DNA from 4 places in the Desulfopila inferna genome. Region 2 is predicted to be linked to each of the others. Evidence: riboswitches for the same ligand, from Rfam matches in the RefSeq annotation. Region 2 holds a riboswitch; each other region holds the start of a gene.
The links. A riboswitch is a leader RNA that binds a small molecule or an ion and turns the genes downstream of it on or off. The one in region 2 is predicted to bind cobalamin.
Positions count from the first base shown of each region.

Region 1: another riboswitch for cobalamin. It lies ahead of trpD (anthranilate phosphoribosyltransferase); the one in region 2 lies ahead of JWG88_RS05400 (hypothetical protein).
Region 3: another riboswitch for cobalamin. It lies ahead of thiC (phosphomethylpyrimidine synthase ThiC); the one in region 2 lies ahead of JWG88_RS05400 (hypothetical protein).
Region 4: another riboswitch for cobalamin. It lies ahead of JWG88_RS09415 (TonB-dependent receptor); the one in region 2 lies ahead of JWG88_RS05400 (hypothetical protein).

Region 1 is NZ_JAFFQE010000008.1:226,793-232,207, forward strand. It holds gene JWG88_RS18485 (hypothetical protein) at 1-185, opposite strand, end outside; gene trpD (anthranilate phosphoribosyltransferase) at 191-1,291, opposite strand; cobalamin riboswitch at 1,472-1,698, opposite strand; gene JWG88_RS18495 (biotin--[acetyl-CoA-carboxylase] ligase) at 1,999-2,922, shown strand; gene JWG88_RS18500 (biotin transporter BioY) at 2,939-3,499, shown strand; gene JWG88_RS18505 (energy-coupling factor ABC transporter ATP-binding protein) at 3,504-4,253, shown strand; gene JWG88_RS18510 (energy-coupling factor transporter transmembrane component T family protein) at 4,241-4,981, shown strand; gene JWG88_RS18515 (transposase) at 5,068-5,415, opposite strand, start outside.
Region 2 is NZ_JAFFQE010000002.1:305,711-311,125, reverse strand. It holds gene JWG88_RS05410 (cobyrinic acid a,c-diamide synthase CobB) at 1-1,136, opposite strand, end outside; gene JWG88_RS05405 (ABC transporter substrate-binding protein) at 1,133-2,098, opposite strand; gene JWG88_RS05400 (hypothetical protein) at 2,107-3,072, opposite strand; cobalamin riboswitch at 3,165-3,342, opposite strand; gene JWG88_RS05395 (MFS transporter) at 3,582-4,778, opposite strand; gene JWG88_RS05390 (sirohydrochlorin cobaltochelatase) at 5,001-5,415, opposite strand, start outside.
Region 3 is NZ_JAFFQE010000001.1:20,172-25,586, reverse strand. It holds gene JWG88_RS00085 (ABC transporter ATP-binding protein) at 1-1,481, shown strand, start outside; gene thiC (phosphomethylpyrimidine synthase ThiC) at 1,484-2,806, opposite strand; cobalamin riboswitch at 2,899-3,112, opposite strand; gene uvrC (excinuclease ABC subunit UvrC) at 3,294-5,096, shown strand; gene pruA (L-glutamate gamma-semialdehyde dehydrogenase) at 5,232-5,415, opposite strand, start outside.
Region 4 is NZ_JAFFQE010000003.1:261,556-266,970, forward strand. It holds gene JWG88_RS09410 (MotA/TolQ/ExbB proton channel family protein) at 1-440, opposite strand, end outside; gene JWG88_RS09415 (TonB-dependent receptor) at 479-2,527, opposite strand; cobalamin riboswitch at 2,665-2,897, opposite strand; gene JWG88_RS09420 (hypothetical protein) at 3,226-3,954, shown strand; gene JWG88_RS09425 (ASKHA domain-containing protein) at 4,024-5,415, shown strand, end outside.

The DNA of each region.
Region 1 (5,415 bases), on a different contig from region 2:
ACAAAGCTTACGCTAATAAGCATTTTTCTGCACTTTGCCTGCACTTCTTCAAGCTCCGCAAGGGGGAATACTGATGCTTTGTTCATTCCGCATCGCCGGAAATCGCCTTCGGCAAAACGAATGTAATCGTCGCCCACTTTGACGATGAGCAGTTCCGTTGTTTGCTGTGCAGCCTTCTCAACCATTAGCGTCACCCGCAAGTCAGGGCAGCTAGTTTTGCAAGTCCTGCATCTGCGTCTCGATTCTGCACCGACACCCACTGCTCCAGCGTCTCAAAGGCCCTGCCAGACAGCAGGATTTCCCTAGCCCTGGCAACTCCGTCCTGTATGCTGGAAACTTGATTTTGAACATAAAAAATCAAACTGCTATTTAAAATCACAGCATCATTTTGTGCGGTAGATCCTCTTCCGGCAAGGAGTTCACACATATTTTTTGCAGCGATATCCCGATTCTTTTCTGAAATCAGTAGTTCGGGTGCGTGCAAAGAAACACCCACTTCTTCCGGGACAAAAGATATTGGTTCAATCTTCCCCCCGCTTAAACGGGCCCCAACCGTCTCGCCGCAGACGGAAGCCTCATCCATGCCCTTGTCACTCCCGTCTATTGCTCCATATATAATAATCGCGTCACTGTAACCAATGGCCTGCATAACCTCTGCTACCGGCTGCAAAAGTGCTGGAGAATATACTCCTCGAACTGCAAATTTCGGAAGACCTGGGTGGGCAAGAGAGGCGGCAATATTGAGGGGAGAACCAAAACAGATTTGAGAAAGGATACGTCCAAGGGCCAGGGGATGGACCTGGGAACTCATGCCATTAAAAAGACCGATCCCCGCCTCGGTCACACTTTTTTTAACCAGATCAACACCACATTCCACATCGACTCCCAGCAGTTCGACCATATCAACCGTACCGCAGGATGAAGTGATAGCTCGAGCTCCATGTCTGGCGATCTTGACACCTCCCGCAGCCGCCACAAGCGAGGCAGCGGTACTGATGTTAAATGTCTTGAAGGTGTCCATGCCGGTACCGCAGTTATCGACAACGGCCAAACCTTCAAAATTCACTTTTACGGTGTCAAACTCGTATACTGCCTTCCAGCCGCCGGCAACCTCTTCTGCGGTTTCACCTTTTGCGGTAAGAGCGGCGAGAAATGCCCCTTGATGCATCTCGGAAACCTCGTTGGCAAGCACCATTCGAAACGCGTTGTAGGCACTCTCTTCTGAAAGGTTTTCTCCACGAATAAGCTGACCAATATACTGACCAAGTTTTTGATTCTTTTCCGTATCCACTGCATAACACCTCTGTGAAATAAAGTCTGGATACGAAAAACAGGCAGGAAGAGACAACTCTCCGTATCCGACATCATATGCATACAACCCAACATCCCGCTGTAAAAACCACAGGGGCATAAGGGAATGCATACCCAGATACAGAGAATCTCCAGTAGGTAAACTCTGATGATGGCTGAAACAACGCCACCATATCAGGCAGGCTTTCTGACTTACGAATTATTCTGCGAAATAACCGCCTTCCCGGATTTCCTCCAGTGACGAATCTTGATATGCTCAAGAGTTAAGACAGCAGGCTACTCTGTACTTAGTTATTGCAGGCTTCGTATACAGCAATGACTGGCTTGCGACGGATTCACACCGTCTTTCCTTTTAACATAGTGTGCACCTGATGAATTTCTTATACCATCTCAACTCAGAAATTCAATTGATTTCATGATCGCATCATTGCCCTCATATGAATACATGCGCAATGACAATGGACAAGGAATTTCTGCGAAAACGAAAGGAACCGGCTATCCCTCGATGAAATTCGCGAAGTGAGGAGCGAAATATGCCTGTGACTAACTTCATTCGAGCTGCTGGATTTGGAGTAGAGAAGCCTTAGCTTCCGTAAATGCTCATCTTTACCAGACCCTACCTGGCAGAAAATTATTGACATCCACTTCTATTTTCGTTAACCTCCTCTCCAACATAAAGGTAACGAAATGAATCCAAAAGATAAAATTTATAATCTGCTCAGAGATGCTGATGATGTCCTTTCCGGCGAAAGGATCAGTGAAGAACTGGGAACCAGCAGGGTCTCCGTCTGGAAACATATCCAGGGAATGGTTAAGTCCGGGATCCCTATTGTCTCCTCGCCAAAAGGATATCTCTTGAGTTCGGACCCCGACAGTCTGAATCCCCTTGAATTTGGTGACCGCAAGGATCAAATTCATCATTTCGGGGAAATACTTTCGACCATGAATGAAGCTATCAAGCTGGCCCAGCAAGGCTGCCCTGAATTTACCGTCGTTGTAGCCGAACGGCAGACGCAGGGACGCGGGCGCATGGAAAGAGTCTGGGCTTCAGCCGATGGAGGGTTGTATTTTACTCTTGTTCTGCGCCCAATCGTCCCTGTAATGCTGGCCGGTCTTGTTAATCTGGCAGCCGCAGTTGAGATGGCCGCACTTCTAGGCTCCTATGGTATTACGGCGTCTTTAAAGTGGCCTAACGATATCCTGGTCGGCACCCATAAAATTTGCGGGTTTCTCTCCCAGATGGAAAGTGAAGGCGATCTTCTCCGCCACTTAAATATCGGCATCGGTCTGAATGTAAACAATGATCCAAAAAAAGAAGAACCTTCAGCAGTTTCTTTGCGAGAACTGCTGGGCAGGCAGGTGCCGCGCAGAGAAATCCTGATAAATTTCCTGAACCGTTTCGAAAAGCGGCTTGAGAATTTTGATGCTGCTACGGTGATCGAGGACTGGAAGGCCGGTAACTCCACCATTGGCCAACACGTCAGAATTTCTACATTAAGAACTACAGTCGAGGGAGTTGCCATGGACATAAATGGCGACGGTGCTTTAATTCTGCAAATGGACGACGGCAGTCACCAAACGGTAGTACACGGCGATTGTTTCTACCAATAAAGGATATTCAATAAAGATGGACTCATCAACAGCACAATTGAAACCGATGGTATATGCATCACTCATGGCTACCCTTATAGCTGTGGGCTCCTACATCGCCATTCCGATCGGTCCAGTTCCCATTGTCATGCAAAACCTTTTTGTCATGCTGGCGGGCCTTCTGCTCGGCGGACGCTGGGGATTTACCAGTGTCGCGGTATATCTGCTGGCAGGAGCTATCGGTTTGCCGGTTTTTGCAGGCGGTACCGGAGGGATTGGTAAGTTTTTCGGACCGACGGGAGGCTATCTGGTGGGCTATGCCGCTGCGGTTTATGTCATCGGTATAATAAGCGAAAGAGGCAGGGATAGGGTCATTATCGATGTCCTTGCCATGCTGGTCGGCACAATCATCATCTATACCTTTGGCGTCTCATGGCTCAAAATAGTTACAGGCATGAGCGCATCCAAGGCCATAGCCGTTGGTATGTTACCTTTTATTCTGGGTGATGCCCTGAAGATCGCCGCAGCCATACCCATCGCCAGAGCTCTGAGACCGATTATAGCTGGTTCAGCAGGCCACCTGCATCCGGCAAAATAAAGCTATGGCCATCATTGAGACGTCCGTACTCTGTCATCGCTTCTCCGATGGCACCCTGGCTATCAACAATGTGTCCCTTACCTTGCGTAAGGGTGAATTTACTGTTATTGCCGGAGCAAACGGCTCTGGAAAAACGACTCTGCTGCGCCATTTCAACGGCCTTCTTTCTCCCGAGTCCGGTGAAGTCCATGTCAACGGCATCTCGGTCAAAAAGAATCCACAGGCTGCCAGACAAATGGTCGGCATGGTCTTCCAGGATGCCGACAGCCAGATAGTCGGGGATACCGTCTATGACGATGTAGCATTTGGCCCGGAAAACCTGCGGTTGTCCCGCAATGAGATTGACCGGCGCGTGGCCCGGTCCCTTGCCGACGTCAATCTTGCCGGGTTTGAGGACAAACGGCCGCACAATCTTTCCGGAGGCGAAAAGCGTCGTCTGGCCATAGCCGGTGTTCTGGCAATGGCACCGCAGGTGCTGTTAATGGACGAACCGTTTTCGAATCTGGATTATCCCGGCACATGCACTGTCTTATCCCATATCATTGATCTTCATAAGGCGGGCCATACGATAATCATAACCACTCACGACCTGGAAAAGGTGATAAGTGTCGCCCAAAGGTTGATTGTGATGGAGAAAGGACAGATAGTCGAAGATGGGCTGCCGGAGAATGTGATTCAGGGGATTGAACGATTCGGGGTTCGACCACCCTGCTCGGTTCAATTTGGCAAAGGAATTCAGCCATGGGTGAATTAGCGACAGTCGGTTTCACCCCGGGTAATTCATACCTGCACCGGCTGGACCCGCGTACCAAGCAAATATTGCTCATGGTTCTGGGAATGACCAGTCTGTGGGCCAATGTCCTGTTTTTAGCGATCACTTCGGTTGTTGTGATTTCTATGTTCCATTCAACCAACTTGCGCCTTTATCGCCTTATCCGTGAGACCAGGTATTTCCTGTTCTTTCTTCTTTTTTTATTTATCATTAAGGCGGTCCATCTTAACCAGCAGTTAATCCCGGAAATTACCTGGAGCCAGGCTGTAATCGCTCTGATATTCTGTTGGAGATTACTGCTGATTGTAATCATGGGTATGTTGCTGATCTCCACCACCCGTACCGCGGAGATACGCGCGACCCTCATCTGGGCCTTAAAACCAATTCCTTTTGTGAATGGAGAAACTACGGCGACAATGGTGGGCCTGATCGTGCGCTTTCTCCCCCTGATTCTCTTTGAGGCCGGTGAAATAGGGGATGCCATGCGGGCTCGGGGCGTGGAGCGAAGACAAAATTACCTGATCCGCATGATCAGGTTCACGACCACACTGTTTCGTCGGGCTTTCCTGCGGGCGGACGAGCTTGTGGATACCATGCAGGCCAGATGCTACAGCGAGCACCGTACCCTGCCGGAAATCTCTTTCGCTCTCAATGACCTGATTGCCGCCGCGGCAGGTATCTTAATGCTGCTGACGGCGTTGATCCCCTAAAAGTCCTGCAGATCAATTCCATTACTCGCTTCGGTTATTATCCGCTTCTCTCCAGTCTTCGTGGATGTTGAAAGAAGTAAGAAGGGTCAAGTCTTTGCTTGACTCTTGCTGAGCTTCTGACTTATTTCTTCAATTCGATCTCGTAATGGCTTGTCTTCCAGAAGTTTTTTCTCCGTCCTTGTAACAATACTGCTTACCGAACTGTATTTCAGAAGCTCAAATTGACGGCCTATCGTTTCAAGACTCAATCCGCATTTTTCCCTGGCAAGGTAGACAGCCACATTTCGAGCCTCGTTCACCTGTCCTCGTTTTGTCTGCTCTAAATGTTTTTGCTCAATCTCATAGTATTCACATACTGCCCTTTTAATATCGTCTATCGTCGGGGTAAGGTGCTTTGATTGAGGTATTTCTTTATGATTCTGTAGTTGTCGGTA
Region 2 (5,415 bases):
CCGGCAGGGCCGAAGAAGGTTGCCGCCGTAGTGCTGATCTCGCGGTAGCCGAGGCTTGCCCGCCGGGTCTGCATCACGGTCGTGGCGGGGAAGACGGCGGCCATTGGATGAAAGCACCCCTCCGGGTCGGTGATGCCTTCGGAGAGATACATAAAGCCGCCGCATTCGGCGTAAAGCGGCCTGCCGGCCTCGGCCCATTGCCGAATTTCCCTGAGCATGGAATGGTTGCCGCTGAGCTCTGCGCCATAAAGCTCGGGATAGCCGCCGCCCAGGTAGATACCATCAAGTCCCTGGGGCAGATGCTCATCCTGCAGTGGACTGAAGTAGCAGATCTCGGCCCCGGCCCGACGAAAAATATCAAGGTTGTCTTCATAGTAAAAGCAGAAGGCCTTATCCCGGGCAACCCCGAGGCGCATGATACTCTCAGCTGATTTCTGCCGCTTCGCGGGAGCCGGCGGCCCTGGCATCGCGGCGATTTCCAGCAACCGGTCCATATCGATATGTTCGATGACCGTTTCGGCAAGTTTCTCTATCTTCTCCCCGGTCACCGGCATTTCCTCACCCATATGCAGGCCCAGATGTCTGCTGGGAATGGTGAAGTCCAAAGTACGCGGCAGATACCCGAGAATCTCGGCCCGGCAATGCTGTTCTATGGCACCTCTGACCAGATGGAGATGCCGGCTGCTGCCAACCATGTTCAGGATGACGCCCTTCACTTCGACAGCAGGGTCGAGTGTTTCAAAGCCCTTCAAAACGGCCGCAGCGCTCTCCGCGGTGGAGCGTACATCAAGAACCAGAATCACCGGAATATCGAGTGCTTTCGCCAGCGCCGCGCTGGAGGCCGGGCCGCCGTCGAACATGCCCATGACACCTTCCACCACGCCGATATCGACTTTCGTCATATGGCGGGCGAAACAGTCGCGGCAGAATTGTTCACCGGCCATCCACAGATCAAGATTGCGGGAGATCTTGCCAGTGACCAGCTTATGCAGGCTGGGATCGATAAAATCCGGTCCGCATTTGTACGGCATCACCGAATGGCCGAGTCTGTCCAGGGCGGCCATCAGTCCCAGGGTGATGGTTGTTTTACCCGAGCCGCTCTGCGTTCCGGCGATAACAAAAGCCCGGCTGCTCATGGTTTGTCTCCGGAAAGCGCCACTTCCAGGGGATAAAGATGGCCGTAGAGCTGCATAATTCCCTCAAGCAGACGCAGGGTCGGTCTGGAGACGAGATGCTCATCGATCAGCACGATCCGGTTTTCCCTTACCGCCTTGATGGCCCGAAAGCCGGTTTCGTTGCGGATGGTATCGATATCCACCGGATTCATCCTCCCTTTCTGGGCGATAAAGACATCGATCTTGGCGGCATGAGAGAGGATCCGCTCCTTGGAATATGCGGCAATGTTGGTATTGCGGATCTGCCCGGCATCTGTTGCCACATTTCGTCCTCCGGCCTGCTCCAGGGCGAAGAGGGCGATGGAGGAGGGGGCGAAGGTTTTCATCTTGCGATGCATCGATTCAAAATAGACCCATGGTCGCTCGTCCTGAGGAATGCGGGAGACATAAGCGCCGATGGCGTCTATCCCGGCCCTGAAATGCTCTATCATATCCTCCGCGTTTTTCTGCCTGCCGCTCAGTCTGCCCAACTCCCGCCAGTAATGAAAAATTTCATCGACCGTGGTGGGCTGCAGTGAAACCACGGCAATACCGGCCTCACGCAGTTTGGCCATCAGCTGGGGATAGGAGCGTTCTATCATGGGCCGCACCAGGATGAGATCCGGACCGGCGGCAATAAACCTCTCCGGGTCCTCGCGATAGGAAAAACGCGGCTTGTCCAAGATATTGGCAGGAAAATTATCCGAGGGGGAGATGCCGATAAGTTGGTCTGCGGCGCCCATGCTGACCAGATTTTCGGTATGAGCGGAGTACAGCGATATGATGCGCTTATAGGTTTTGCCGGTATCGTTCCGAGTGGAGGCTGCCGCCGGAGCGGTGCAGAACACCAGAGAGCAGAGGATGGCAAGAAGAGCGGTTTTCCTTGATTCCCACCGGAGAATAGAGAGAGTGCGCAGCAAATGGACTGAGATTGCCGGATTCATATATTTTTTCATAACCCAAGAGTGATTTGATAATAACAGAAGCCGATAATAATCACGCATGCCGCTCTGACCAGCTGGCTCACCGCCACCAGTTCCATGGCCAGCCGAGGAGGAAAGATCCCCACATAATAGGGGAGCTGATGCCGAATCGCCCGGATGGGTGCGGCCAGGATATTGCCGGCCAGCAGGGCCAGCACCACCTCCCGAATATCCAGACTGTTGTTGGCCAGCAGAGCGCTTGCCGCGGCCAGTCCGGCTGAGAATTCTGCGGTTACATGAAGAATAACGATGCCCAGGCTCTGCGGAGGGAGCCAGCTGAGAAACCAGGCGGCGGCAAAAATTTCTTCAAGCCGGTCAAAAACATTGAAGCGGCCGAGGATATAGAAAAGGACATACGCCGGCACCAGAAACAGCGCGATCCTCTTCATTCGCTTTTTCAGTCTCTTCATACTCTTCTTTAGCGCCTCGCGCACGGTCGGCTTTTTCGCAGCCTTTTGCGGGGGGGCGGCCGGAGTTTTGGGTTTTTTCAGCAGCAGCCTGCTTATCGCCACCACCGTCAGGGTCTGCAGGAGCGCAGCCAGAAAGGTGATGCCGACATAAATTACGGCAGCTCCTTTGATGAGCGGGACGGTAAGAAAGAAAACAGTGGGCAGGTGGAGAAAATAGCGGGGCAGCGAGTTGAAAAGATTGGCGAGAATCATTTCCTTTTTCTCCAGCTTGCCCTTGTCCAGCGCTTCCGCCAGCATGGTATTGGCCGACACTCCGGAGACAAAGGCCATGGTAAAACTTGCTCCGGTAATTGCCGAAAGGTGGCCCAGGCGGATCAGAGGACGGGCCAGCGCGGCCAGATGGTTTGTCCATTTGAGCGATTCGATCAGGCTGGCTGCCACCAGGCCGAGCGCAACGAAGATGAGGATGCGCGTCAGCGGCCAGAGAAGCTGCGACCATATTTCAGCGGGCAGTAGAGTGTCCATAAATAAAAAAAATCCCGGAGCGCTTTGACACGTTCCGGGATTACCCTGATTTATCCACGAAATGGTTAGTCCCTCACCGTTCCAGGGTGAATGCGGACTTGTTGTACCAGACAGGTCTTCTGACTCTCGGTTCTTCCTCCTCTCGCGTCTTCCCACACCTGGTGCAGTGACATTGTTTGCGAGATTCGTCTCCGATTACAGCGGCGGGTCCGTTCCTGATTTGCACAGGATTCCCTATTAAGCTTGCGCATCTGATATCTATCGTTATTAAACTTGTTACCAGAAAACTCCACAACCGTCAAGCAGCCTCATCTCCTGCTTTGTGCGCAATATCTTTTCCGCCTGAACTCACCTGGGGCAATGGAGCTGGCGGTTCCGGCGACATCACTGATATAGTTGCTGAAACAGCTCCTGCACATCGGGAAATTCCGGCTGAACAAAAAAGGCTTTTAATTGTCCCGGAAGATCGGGAGAATTTTCCCGGCCGCTCATGAAGAGAGGGCATCAGGTCATGCTGAGGTCGATTCTCTGATTTTGCTATAGGCGATCAGGAAACCGATGGAAAAGAATCCGGCAAGCAGTCCCAGCAGAAAAGCCCAGGTGTAAACGCCGGTTATATCGATGGTCCACCCGCAAATTACAGGAGATATGATGGAACCGAGGCCTAAAAAGACGGTCCACAGACCGACGACGCTCCCCGTCTGGTTCCGGGGAAAGGAATCCGATGCCGCGGCCGCATACATAGGCCAGACTGCGCCATAGGCCAGCCCGTAAAGGCCGGCTGCTGCGTAAAGCGTCCCTGCAGTTCCCGCCAGCGCCATTCCCAGGCAGGCCGTTCCCATGATACTGCTGCACAGTATCATGACCTTGCCTCTGCCTATTCGGTCGGAAAGCGGCCCCAGGGTCAATTGGCCGATGACGCCCATGAGGGCGATGATTCCGACAAAGCGGGTGGAGACGGCATAATCCAAATGCAGGGATTCGGTGGCATACACCGGCAGAAAGGTAAAAGGAACAAGCACATTGAAGCCGATCAGGAGGTACGACATGCCGACCATCCAGAATCCTCTGCTGCGGAGCAGGGTTTTGTACATGATCCCCACATAGATGATGCGTTCGTGCGCGGAAACCAGGCGCTCTTCCACTGCTTCCGGATTGCGCACCAGAATCAGGTTAAGCACGGCTACCGCCATACCGAAAACCCCCATGCTTATCCAGCCCGTCCGCCAGCCGAACCCAGAAACCAGAACCGGCAGCAGCCCGCTCCACAACGGAATACCCAGGCCGATTCCGATCGAAACAACAGACAACGCTGTTCCCCGCTTGTTGTCCGGCACCCATTTCTGCACCAGGGAAGCTACCGGCGCCCAGCAGGCGGCATGGCCCAGACCGGCAATTGAAAAAAACAGACATGCCTGAGCAAATCCTGTGACCTGGGCCATCATCAGGGCGCCCAGGCCCAGAACGGCCGGAAAGACCGTGAGCAAAAGACGGAAGTTGAACAGATCCGACAGAGTGCCCATAATTGGTGTGAAAATGGTATAGACAATGAAATAGACGGCGAAAATCGTGCCGGCCTGGGTCTTGGAAATTCCCAGGGCCGGCAGCATTTCCGGCAAAAGCATGCCATAGCCGTATCGAATGGAATAGGCAATAGAGACGGTGAAAAAACATGCTGCGATGATGGCGTATGCCCGTTTGCTCACATAAATGCCCTATAGTTTGAATCTGCTTTTGGGTTTTTACAGCGGCGGGGCCGTTCCCGATTCGCACAGGATGAGCTGTTAAAGCTGGTTCCAGACAGGCTAAAACAGAACCAGCCGGCACAACCTATCAATTTATAGTTACTGAACGTGTTACCAGAAAGCGCCGCCATCGTCAAGCGGCCTCATCGTCTTCAGTGCCGGCTGTCTATTCAGTTAAAAAACCTACTGGACAACCAGATTATGGTCTCTGGCTGTATCCCTGATGTGATCGACGAAAATATCGGCAAAAGCATCATTAGATCCAAGGCCCTGCAAGACAGGCTGCACCTCGTAGCCGCTCTTTTCCAGTACAGATTTCCAGGACTCCCCATCTTCTCCGGCCATATCGTTGACGGCGTGATCTCCCGCCACGATCATGAACGGTTTGATGATGATTTTCTTCCTGGTGGTGGCGTCGAGCTGATCGAGGACATCCTGCAGGGACGGATGTCCTTCGACAACACCGATGAAAGTCTCCACATCCGGGTATGCGCGGCGCATCTCCCTCTGCGTGTCGGCGTAGATTCCCGTCGACCAGTGCTGATTGCCATGGCCCATATAGACGAGGATTGCATCTTCGCTTGCTGCCAGTTGGGCA
Region 3 (5,415 bases), on a different contig from region 2:
TAGGTGAATCCGGTTCAGGAAAAACCGTGACCGCCCTCTCTATTCTCCGCCTGATCGAGCAGATAAGCTCGGTGAAGCAGACAGGCTCCATCTTCCTGGAAAATAAAGATATTTTCAGTTTCGAATACGAAGAACTCAGGAAATTGCGCGGCAATACCGTTGCCATGATCTTTCAGGAGCCGATGACTTCCCTCAATCCTCTTTATTCCGTCGGTAATCAGCTTATAGAACCGCTGATGCTGCACAGGGCCATGAATACCGATGAGGCTCTGCGTGAAGCCGCCCGCCTGCTGGACAGAACAGGTATACCAAACCCTGAAGAGAGACTGCGCTCATTTCCGCATCAGCTTTCCGGTGGCCAGCGCCAAAGGGTTATGATCGCCATGGCCATAGCCTGTAGGCCGAAGCTGCTCATTGCCGACGAGCCCACAACCGCTCTGGATGTGACCGTGCAGGCTCAGATACTTGAGCTGCTCAAGGATCTTCAGGATGAATTCAATATGGCAATTCTCCTCATCACCCATAATCTCCCTCTGGTGCAGAAGGTTGCCGATACCGTTCATATAATGAAAGATGGCAGGATCATAGAAAATGGAACAACCAGAGAGATTTTCGACGCACCGAAACATGACTACACCATAAAGCTGCTGCAATCCATTCCCTCATCCAAACCCGACCCTAAACCATTCAGTTCTCCGCTTGTCACTACCCAGGGGCTCAACTGTCACTTTACCCTCAAAGGCAGGCGAAGAAGATTATTTTCAAAAGATGTAACGATCATCAAAGCTGTCGATAATGTTAATCTGAGTATTGCCGCGGGCTCCACCTGCGGTATTGTCGGCGAATCCGGTTCGGGAAAAACCACCCTGGGTATGGCCATACTCAGGCTGACGCGCAGCACGGGAAAGATCCAATTCAACGGGCACCGGCTTGACAGTCTGCAGAACCGGCAACTGCGCCCATTGAGGAAACAGATGCAGATTGTCTTTCAGGATCCCTTTTCATCACTTTCGCCGCGATTGACTGTCGAGGATATTGTCGCCGAGGGACTCAAAGTCCATTCACCGGAGATATCCGCCGTCAACCGGCGGACCGCCGTCATGGAAATACTTGAAGAAGTGGGGCTGGAAGCGGAGATGGCCCTGCGCTATCCCCACGAATTCTCCGGGGGGCAGCGCCAGCGCATCGCCATCGCCAGATCGGTTATCCTCCGTCCCCAATTTCTTGTCCTCGATGAACCAACCTCAGCTCTGGACATGACGATCCAGGCGCAAATAATCAAATTACTGCAAGGCCTGCAGGATAAATACAACATGACGTATCTTTTTATTTCACATGATCTCAGAGTAGTTCGAGCTCTTGCCGATCAGGTGGTGGTCATGCAGCATGGCAATATTGTCGAGGCAGGTCCTGCCGCGGAAGTTTTTTCCGCTCCCCGGCAGGAGTATACCAAAAAGCTGTTCAATGCCGCCCTGGCCTGATATCAGTCCTGAACGTTACGACACTTTTCTAAACTGATATCATCCTTGAAGAGCGATATGCCTCTCTCCATTGCACAAAAATCCCCGCACATAGTACATGTGCTGGTATTTTCCGGAGTCCTGCTGCGCCTTACCTCTTCGGCTTTTTCCGGAAACATCAGCAGCTGAAAATGCTCCTTCCAGTCGGTATCACGCCGGGCCAGGGCCACTTTTTTTTCATGGTGGCGCCTCTCCGGATATTTGGCGATATCGCCGATGCGCGCAGCAAGACGGGTAGCCCGCAACCCTTCCCGGACATCGTCTTCATTAGGCAGGGCGAGATGCTCGGCAGGCGTTATGTAGCAAATCAGGTCGGCCCCATGCCAGGCTGAGCTTGCCGCACCAATGGCCGCGGTAATATGATCATAACCGGCTCCGGAATCGGCAGGCAATGGCCCCAGGACATAATAAGGCGCCCCGCCGCTCATGGCCTTCTCCAGCATTATATTGCCTTCAATTTCGTCGAGCGGCACATGACCGGGTCCTTCCACCATCATCTGGCAACCCATATCCCTGCCGAGTTCGGCAAATTCGCAGTTTATGATCATTTCCGCCATCTGCGCCCGGTCATGGCTGTCGTGGATTGCTCCGGCGCGGATACCGTTGCCCAGGGAAAGCACTGCGTCATATTTTTTCATCAATGCACACACCCTGTCAAACTGCTCATACAGGGGATTTTCAAGGTTATTGTATTCCATCCAGGAGACCATGAAGGTGCCGCCCTTGGAGACCAGACCGCCATAGCGATAGCCCTGGTTGCGTAGCCTTTCGATGGTATATCTATTGATACCGCAATGAATTGCCATAAAGGAGATGCCGTCCTCAAGCTGCCGCTCAATCAGCTCAAAAAGATATTCGGCCTCCAGTTTATTGGGGTTGCCGTATTTTGCCGCGGTTTCGGCAAAGGCCTGATAGAGTGGAACATTTCCTACTGGGAGTGAGCAATTTGCGAGAATCTCCCGGCGTATTAAATCGAGATCTCCACCGGTCGAGAGCTCCATCAGGGTGTCAGCCTGCTCCTGTTCCGCAATTTTCGCTTTTCGCACTTCAAGATCGATATCGAAGATATCCGATGAAGTGCCGATGGAGGCATTGACTTTAGTGCGCAAGCCTTTGCCGATGCCTACAATTTTCTGCTGCGGTCTATGCGGATGCACCGGAATGACGATATGGCCATCTGCCACTCTTTGCCTGATATCCTCTGCGGCAATACCTTCCTGTTCCCCGACCGCGCTCATCTGTTCGCTGATTTTGCCTTCTTTTGCCACTTCGATCTGTGTTTTCATTGCTGTTATCCTTCTTTAAGTATGGATAGTCCGCGGGCAAAAAAAAAGTCCATGGAAGAGCTGAACTCCACCATGGACTTGTCTGGACTACAAAGTCTTTTGTCTTACAGGCAGGTCTTCTGACTTGCGGATCGTCCTCCAGCTGAACCTTCCCGTCTTCTCACCGTCAAGATGAGTGCAACAGTGGTATATACAGCTTTTGTCCCCGCTTACAGCGCCGGCCCAACGTTACGGATTTGCACCGTATTCCCTTTTCATCACCGTCGATTTTACCATCCTGGTGACACCTGCAAGATATTTATTCACTCAATACCGGAAAGATGCTTCCATGTAAAGTGGAAAAATGGTTTTCTTCATGCTGAGTAACTATTCAAGGAAAACTGCCGGTTTTGGCTTCTTGCTGAATAGTTACCAGGCTGGTTGCATTGCCGCCGTGCAATGACTATAATATTTGACCGCAAATCAAAACTTTAAAATAATTTTTCTAATGTTTTCTCAAGATCTTATCAGCTCCATACCGCATTCCCCAGGCGTCTACCTGATGCTCGATTCCAAGTCCGCGGTGCTCTATGTAGGCAAGGCCAAGGACCTGGTCAAAAGGCTTTCCTCCTACAGCCGTTTCAATGGCGGCAGCCACAGCAAAACCTCCATTATGCTCGCCCAGGTAGACAGGGTCGATACCATCATTACCCGTACCGAAAAAGAGGCCCTTATCCTCGAAGCCTCTCTGATCAAAAAACATGCGCCGAAATACAATATTATCCTTCGCGACGATAAAAATTATCCGCTGATTAAAGTCACAGTCCAGGAAAAGTGGCCACGGGTGACGATGGCGCGGCGAAGACAAAAGGACGGAGCGCGTTATTTCGGTCCGTATTCCTCTTCATCGGCCATGTGGGCAACACTGCGACTCATATCGAAACTGTTTCCGCTACGGCGCTGCAAGGGCGGAAAACTGCAAACCAGGAAACGTCCATGCCTTAATTATCAGATGGGACAATGTCTGGCGCCTTGCTCCGGTCATGCCGATCAAAAATCATATATGGATAATGTGGCCAGGATAATTATGATCCTGGAAGGAAAAAATAAAGACCTTCTTGCTACTTTGGAGAGGCAGATGAAGCAGTACTCCGCCGCCTTCGATTTCGAGCGGGCTGCCAAAAAACGGGACCAGATAAGCGCCCTTTCCCGGACCCTAGAAAAGCAGGTGGTTTCCGCCGGTCATATTTGGGACCAGGACGTTTTCGGCTTCGTCAGGGAAGATGCTGCTGTGGCCATTGCGGTGTTGATAATCAGGGGCGGCCTGATCAGCGGCAGCAGAAGTTATTTTCTGGCGGACCCCTTCGGTGATGATCAGGCTATTGTATCCCAGGTACTCAACCAGTTCTATTTTCATGGCGACAATATTCCCAAAGAGATTATCCTGCCATTTGAGGTAGCGGATATGGAACTGCTCGCTGAACGCTTTACTGAGTTGAGACAGGCAAAGACGTCAATTATCATTCCCCAGAGAGGCGATAGAACCCATCTTCTCGGCATGGCGCAAACCAATGCCGCTCAACTTTTCGAAGAAAAAGAGAAAAAGGCACAATCCTGGAAATCTCTCTCTACATCACTTATCAAAAAGCTCAAGCTCGATACCGTTCCTGAATATATAGAGTGCCTCGATATTTCCAATCTAAGCGGCAAGGAGGCTGTCGGTTCTCTGGTCTGTTTTTATCAAGGAGGACCGGCCAAGGAAAGATACCGCCATTACAAAATACGCACGGTTGAAGGACCTGATGATTACGCCATGATGGCAGAGGTTTTGCACCGACGCTTCAGCCGGGCAATGGAGGAAGATAATTTCCCTCATCTGTTTATGGTGGATGGCGGCAAAGGCCAGCTCGGCATGGCCCTCAGAATTGCTCGGGAGCTGGGGATTGAACATCGACTCGACTGGCTCGGCATCGCCAAGGAAAAGGAATCGGAAGGCGAAAAACTGTATAAGCCGGGACGTAAAAATCCCATTCTGCTTGCTCCGCATGATCCCGTTCTTCTGCACCTCATGAGAATTCGCGACGAATCGCATCGCTTCGGCATTACCTTCCACCGCAAACTTCGCAATAAATCTACCCTGGCATCGGAACTCGACGACATCCCGGGTATTGGTCCGGCACGGAAGAAACAGCTGTTGAAAACCATGGGCAGCCTGAAAAAGATCAAACATGCAAGCCTTGAAGAACTAGGCACCGTCCCCGGCGTCGGCAAAGAACTGGCCGAAGAGATTTTTCAATTTTTCAGGCAATAGCAATAACTTTTTCACATTCCGGAAGGGAAAAGACTCCAGTTAAAAATGATTTCCTAAAGCATTCTTTCTACTTCCTGATTACCCTAATCTTCAGCTCAAGACCAGAAAATGCTGAGTTTCAGGGGTAACCAGATTCTACTTAGTCTTCATGAACGGATAGGAAAAATCCGTGGGAGCCACAAAGGTTTCTTTTATGGTCCTTGGAGAAACCCAGCGAAGCAGATTGGTAAAAGAGCCCGCCTTGTCATTGGTTCCTGAAGCCCGACCGCCGCCGAAAGGCTGTTGGCCAACCACTGAACCCGTTGGCTTGTCATTAATA
Region 4 (5,415 bases), on a different contig from region 2:
CCGGTAACGGCATGCGGATTATCAATCCCCTCTATCGCCAGCATATCAAAAGACAAAATTATGCCGATGACAGTGCCGAGAATTCCCAACAAAGGCGCTACCGTGATCATCGTATCGAGCACACCCATTCCACGTCGCATTTTCACTATCTCCTGTATCGCCGCGACCTCCATGGCTTTGGTCATGGAAAATTTCCTGTGTACGATGCCGCTTACTAAAACGCGTATGGCATAATCTTTGGATCCGATCGTTTTCTTTTTTACAAGTTCCCAGTCCCCTTCCTTGCTGATCTCAACCACCTCATTGATGAGTTCGGAATTATGTCGCCGGTTGAGAATTATCCAAAATAAGCCTCGCTCAATTATGATTGTCAATACACAAAGCGAACAGGCAAATAATGGATACATTACCGGCCCTCCCTTCAACATTGTCTCAAGCATCCATATCCTCCGCCGGTCAATCCGGCTGTTATCCGAAATCAGATATCAAAAGTAAGCCCAACTAAGAAATTAACTCCCGGTGCCGGTTGAATGCCCGGTTCTCCAAGAAAGTTTATCCCGCCATATTGGTAATAGTCCTCATCGAAAAGATTATTAACCGTCAGATAAGCAGAGCCTTTTTCAAACATATAAGCCAATTTGGCAGTCACATAGAAATAACCGTCCTGGTCGTCAACTACATTGGCGAAATCTGAAATAAAAGGTCGTTCACCGATATAGGATCCATCTATATTGAATCGAAAGTTCGTGAAAATATCGGCTTCCGCACCGGCTGTGAATTGATGGCGAGGCACATTGGGTATCTCCTTGCCGTCAAATGTTCCTCCATCGATTTCAGTGTCCCTGAGTGTATAACTGCCGTTAACTGATATTTTCGAAAATTGTTTACTTGCTTTCAGTTCAATACCCTGTCTTATGGTGTCGCCATTAAGGTTTTCATTGGCAAAGCTTACAGGGTTAAAAAATATTTCCCTCTCGGTATCCAGTCTGAAAAGGTTCACGCTGAAATTAATGTCCGGACCAAATTGAATGCGCGCACCAACTTCAAAATCATCGGTGGTCTGTGGCCGGAGCGTGGAATCGAAAGAATTGGTAAAGAAGCTGAACATTTCATCGAGTACCGGATATCTGAAACTCTTTGCATAACTGAAATATGCAGAACCGTTATCTGAAAATCTATAGGTCACCCCCCCATCATATATATCTTCATCCATGGTGACTTTGTCGGAGAGCCCGTCGGTAAATGATTCGAATTCGGCACGATCATGGCGGTAACCACCGGAAACCGCCACCTTGCTGTTGAGCGATACTTCTGCATTACCATAAACTCCCATATCTTCTTTCGAGAGTTCAAACGCTGCCGAAGATGGTGCGCCAAAAAAAACAGATTCGTTGCCGATATCCTCTTTACTCTTTCTATAATCAAATCCTGCAACCAGCTTTGAATCACGACCAAAGAATTTTTCATTTATAACAATTTGCGGAGAAAGAGCCACTGTATCAATCTCAGTTTCTGCGTTATATGTCCCGCCGACAAAGGAAAAAAATGCAGTATTTTCCTTCCTCCTGGTGGAACTTTCCATTTGAAAATAGCTCGTTTCAGTGAAGAAAACCTGCGGTACAATTTGTAAATGATAATCTTTGATATCGGAGAAATCTTCAGGTGTGGTACTTGCTCTCCGTGACACTCCACTCTCTAATTCACTCAGCAATAATGATCCTGGAACCTCTGTGTCGTCTTCATGATAGCTACTGGTAAGAGCGACGTTAAAACGGTCCGAAAAAAAATAGTCAAGATTCAAACCCATATCCCTGGCGTCTGTTCCACTATTGTCTCGATATCCGTCCGATGTTCGGTAGTTGGTGCTCAGTGCGTAACTTAGGCTTTCTGTTGAACCACTGACTGCCAGCCTGGATAGAATCGTGTCGTAACTCCCTGCAACCAGACCACCTGAAAAGAGGAGCTCTTCCCCCTTTTTGGTGATGATATTGATAACTCCACCAGCGGCGTTGTCTCCATATAAAACACTTCCCCTGCCGCCATGTATAATTTCAATCCGTTCAACTCTGTTTTTAGGAATAAGAGTCCAGTCTACACCACTCAAATCAGCTTGATTGATCCGACGGCCATCAATAAGCAACAAGGTGTTCAAAGCTGCCGTTTCACCAAACCCTCTTAGGTCAACCGTTATATTGCGGCCATTGCCGGTGATATCGTTCACTACTATCCCGGGAGTGATCCGCAAGAGTTCAGGAACCGTTTCTGCTGGTGATTTTGCGATTTCCTGCGCTGTAATGACAGTTACATTGGCAGGGACAGCGGCAATCTTTTCTTCCTGTCTCGAGGCGGTAACAACGACCTTATCCATTAATGGAACTTCATCTGCCGTTGCATGAACATTTCCACTTATGAACACACCCGATAGTGAAAGAGTTGTTGCTGCAGTCATGGTGAAAAAACTACCAAAACCAAGTGTTTTTTCCTTTAAGTCCGATCCCTTCAATCCCCCAATTTTTACTTTAAACATTGTCTTTCTCCTTGATTTACAACCTTCAATTGGGGCCCGGCGAAAAAAAAATCCCCGGACCAATTCAAGAATGAATGATCCGGGGATTACCCTTTTATCGCCTGATCCGACAGCAAAATATAGTCCGCGAAATTTGCTATCTATATATCTTTCAGGTAGGTCTTCTGACTTTTCCGCCCTCTATTTGACAGCCTTCCCATGATTGGAATCCAGCTTAATTTTTGGTTGGCTGGAATTTTAGCATCACAGTGGCATATGTTATCGAGAGGGTTCCTTTCTTCAAGGTAGAATCACAGCGGCGGGTCCGTTCCCGATTTTCACGGGATTCCCGATTAAGCCCTTAAAGGGCACCTGAAATTGATTTGCATCGTAGTAATGAAAAAAACGGATGTCAACAAATATCCGCTTACTAATATCCGCTCCTCTATAACGAATGGTAAGGGAAGAATCAATCTCTTTTTTAACCCAAAGGAGTGGAGGCTTTTTACCACAGATTCTCCAGGTTTTTTCCAAATTTCCCAGCCCTTGTATTCAGAAACTCTGAGGAGCATTTTTGAGAGCTTTACGAGCATTTTTTACTATTTTATGCTAGTTTCAGATTATATCCCAGTTGTGATTATACTTGAACTTTCCAGAGGCATTTTGAATTGTATGTATTGACTGCATTCGCTAGGCAATCGTGATTTATCTCTATTAAAATGGAATATAAAATAGAACCAATTCTTGAAGGCGTCGGTGGGGTGATTTCGGGCATGAAAGCGGAGTTGTCTCTTGACAATGTAACAGCGAAACTAAGGGGAAAGCAAAACCGAGCGGCACTTGTTGAAGCAGCTTCAAAAATATTATGTACTGCTCGAGGAATATGGTGCCCCCGAATCGTTTATCGTTGGGTAGATGTCGTGCTGCAGGACAATGACACCCTACAGTTGTGTTGTAATCAATCAATGCACAAAATCAAACTTTCGTTGGGCTTTTCTGGCAAATTTTTACATCAAGCATCCAGAGCGCTTATAGGAGTTTACACAGTTGGTCAAGCTCTGGAGGAGGCAAGTGCCCAAGCATCCAGAAAAAGGCGGGTGCTGGACGCCTACTTGTATGATATTGTCAGTCTTACACTACTGGATCAGTTAAAGTACTCCGTGAACGAGATTGTCGAGTTGTACGCCCAAAAACGTGGCTGGGGAGTAAGCCCCTTTCTCAGTCCGGGATCGGTCCATGGTTGGGAGTTGGAGGATCAAGCGAATCTCTGCTCAATGCTACCGCTTGACATGATCGATGTCAGGCTGCAAGAGAATAACACGCTTATGCCGTTTAAAAGTATTTCCTTTTTAATCGGCACAGGGCCGGGATATCAAGTGAAGAAAGTCAGGGCTACCTGTGAAGTCTGTTCAAAAAGAGAGGCTTGCGAGATGCAAACAAAGGAATAAATGTCCAATCATAATATTAAAATTTTTCCCCATGGGCTAAATATACAAATTGCAGGTGGAGACAGGCTCTTGGACAGTTTGATTGAACATTCTGTTTTTCTGCGTTCCGATTGTGGTGGTAAAGGGGGCTGTGGCAAATGCCTGATCAAGATAAAACATTGCGATGGGACTCAAAAGACAACAGAGGCTTGTCAGGTGACAGTTTCCGAAGATCTCTCCATAGAAATCCCGGTAGCATCTCTGCTCTCTTCCCATATTATCGAAAAAGCTCCGGCGAATTTTCCACCTTCCTTTAGCCAATCCTTCAATAAAACGAAACAACACCGACCTTCATATGGTATCGCTGTGGATATTGGCACAACGACTGTTGCACTCTATCTCTGCAATATGAACTCAGGAAAAGTTTTGTCCTCGGTGTCGGTGGGAAATCCCCAAACAATTTTTGGCGATGATGTAATGAGTCGTATCGGAATGGTAGCAAAAGGCAAGGATAATCTTACAAAATTACAAAGAGTTATCATCAAAACCATAGAATGGGGCTGTCAGAGGCTGGCAAAGTTCCAGAAAATTAAGGTCTCTTCGCTCGAAAAGGTTGTAGCCGTTGGTAATCCAGCCATGATCCATCTTTTCTTAGGTGTTGACCCATCGTCCATTAGTGTGGCTCCCTATAGACCTGCATTTTTCGAGGCCCGATGTGAACAGGGAATAAAACTGGGATTTGAGGAGTTGGCTTGTCCTGTTCACACCCTCCCTCAGATTTCTGGTTTTCTTGGTGGAGACATCTTAGCCGCTGCTATTGCGGCAGAGCTGGGGCAACGCCAGACTGGAACGTTGTTGATTGATATCGGGACCAATGGAGAACTCATCTATAAAGGGAAAAATGGGTTCTATGCTACCTCCTGCGCAACAGGACCAGCCTTTGAAGGAGCAACTCTGTTTTGTGGAATGCATGCAATTCCGGGTGCCATAGATAAAATCATTCTTGCCGAAGCAACGGAGTTTCCTGAGTATAGGGTGATTCAGTCATCCGATAAAAAAACATCTTCATTACCTGTTGGTCTTTGTGGTTCCGGGGTGATCAGTGCGACTGCTGCCTTATACCGGACAGGAATCATTGATTCAGGTGGTGCTATGGCGATTAATGAGAACATTGTTTCACTGCAACAAGAAGATTCAGGCACAAGAAAGTATGTTATTGCTGCAATAGTAGAAGGAAAAGCTGGGCAGAATAAAGAAGTATTTATCGATCAGAAAGATATCCGTTCAATCCAACTTGGGAAGGCTGCCCTTATTACCGGCATCGAATTTTTATTAAAAATGGAAGAAGAGGTCAGCCCAGATAACATTGTTGTTGGTGGTGCATTTGGCTCATACTTGGACAAAAAAGATATGATGACTTTGGGCATGATCCCCCAAGTTCCCGAGGAGAAAATAGAAATCGCTGGAAATCTTGCCGGTGCA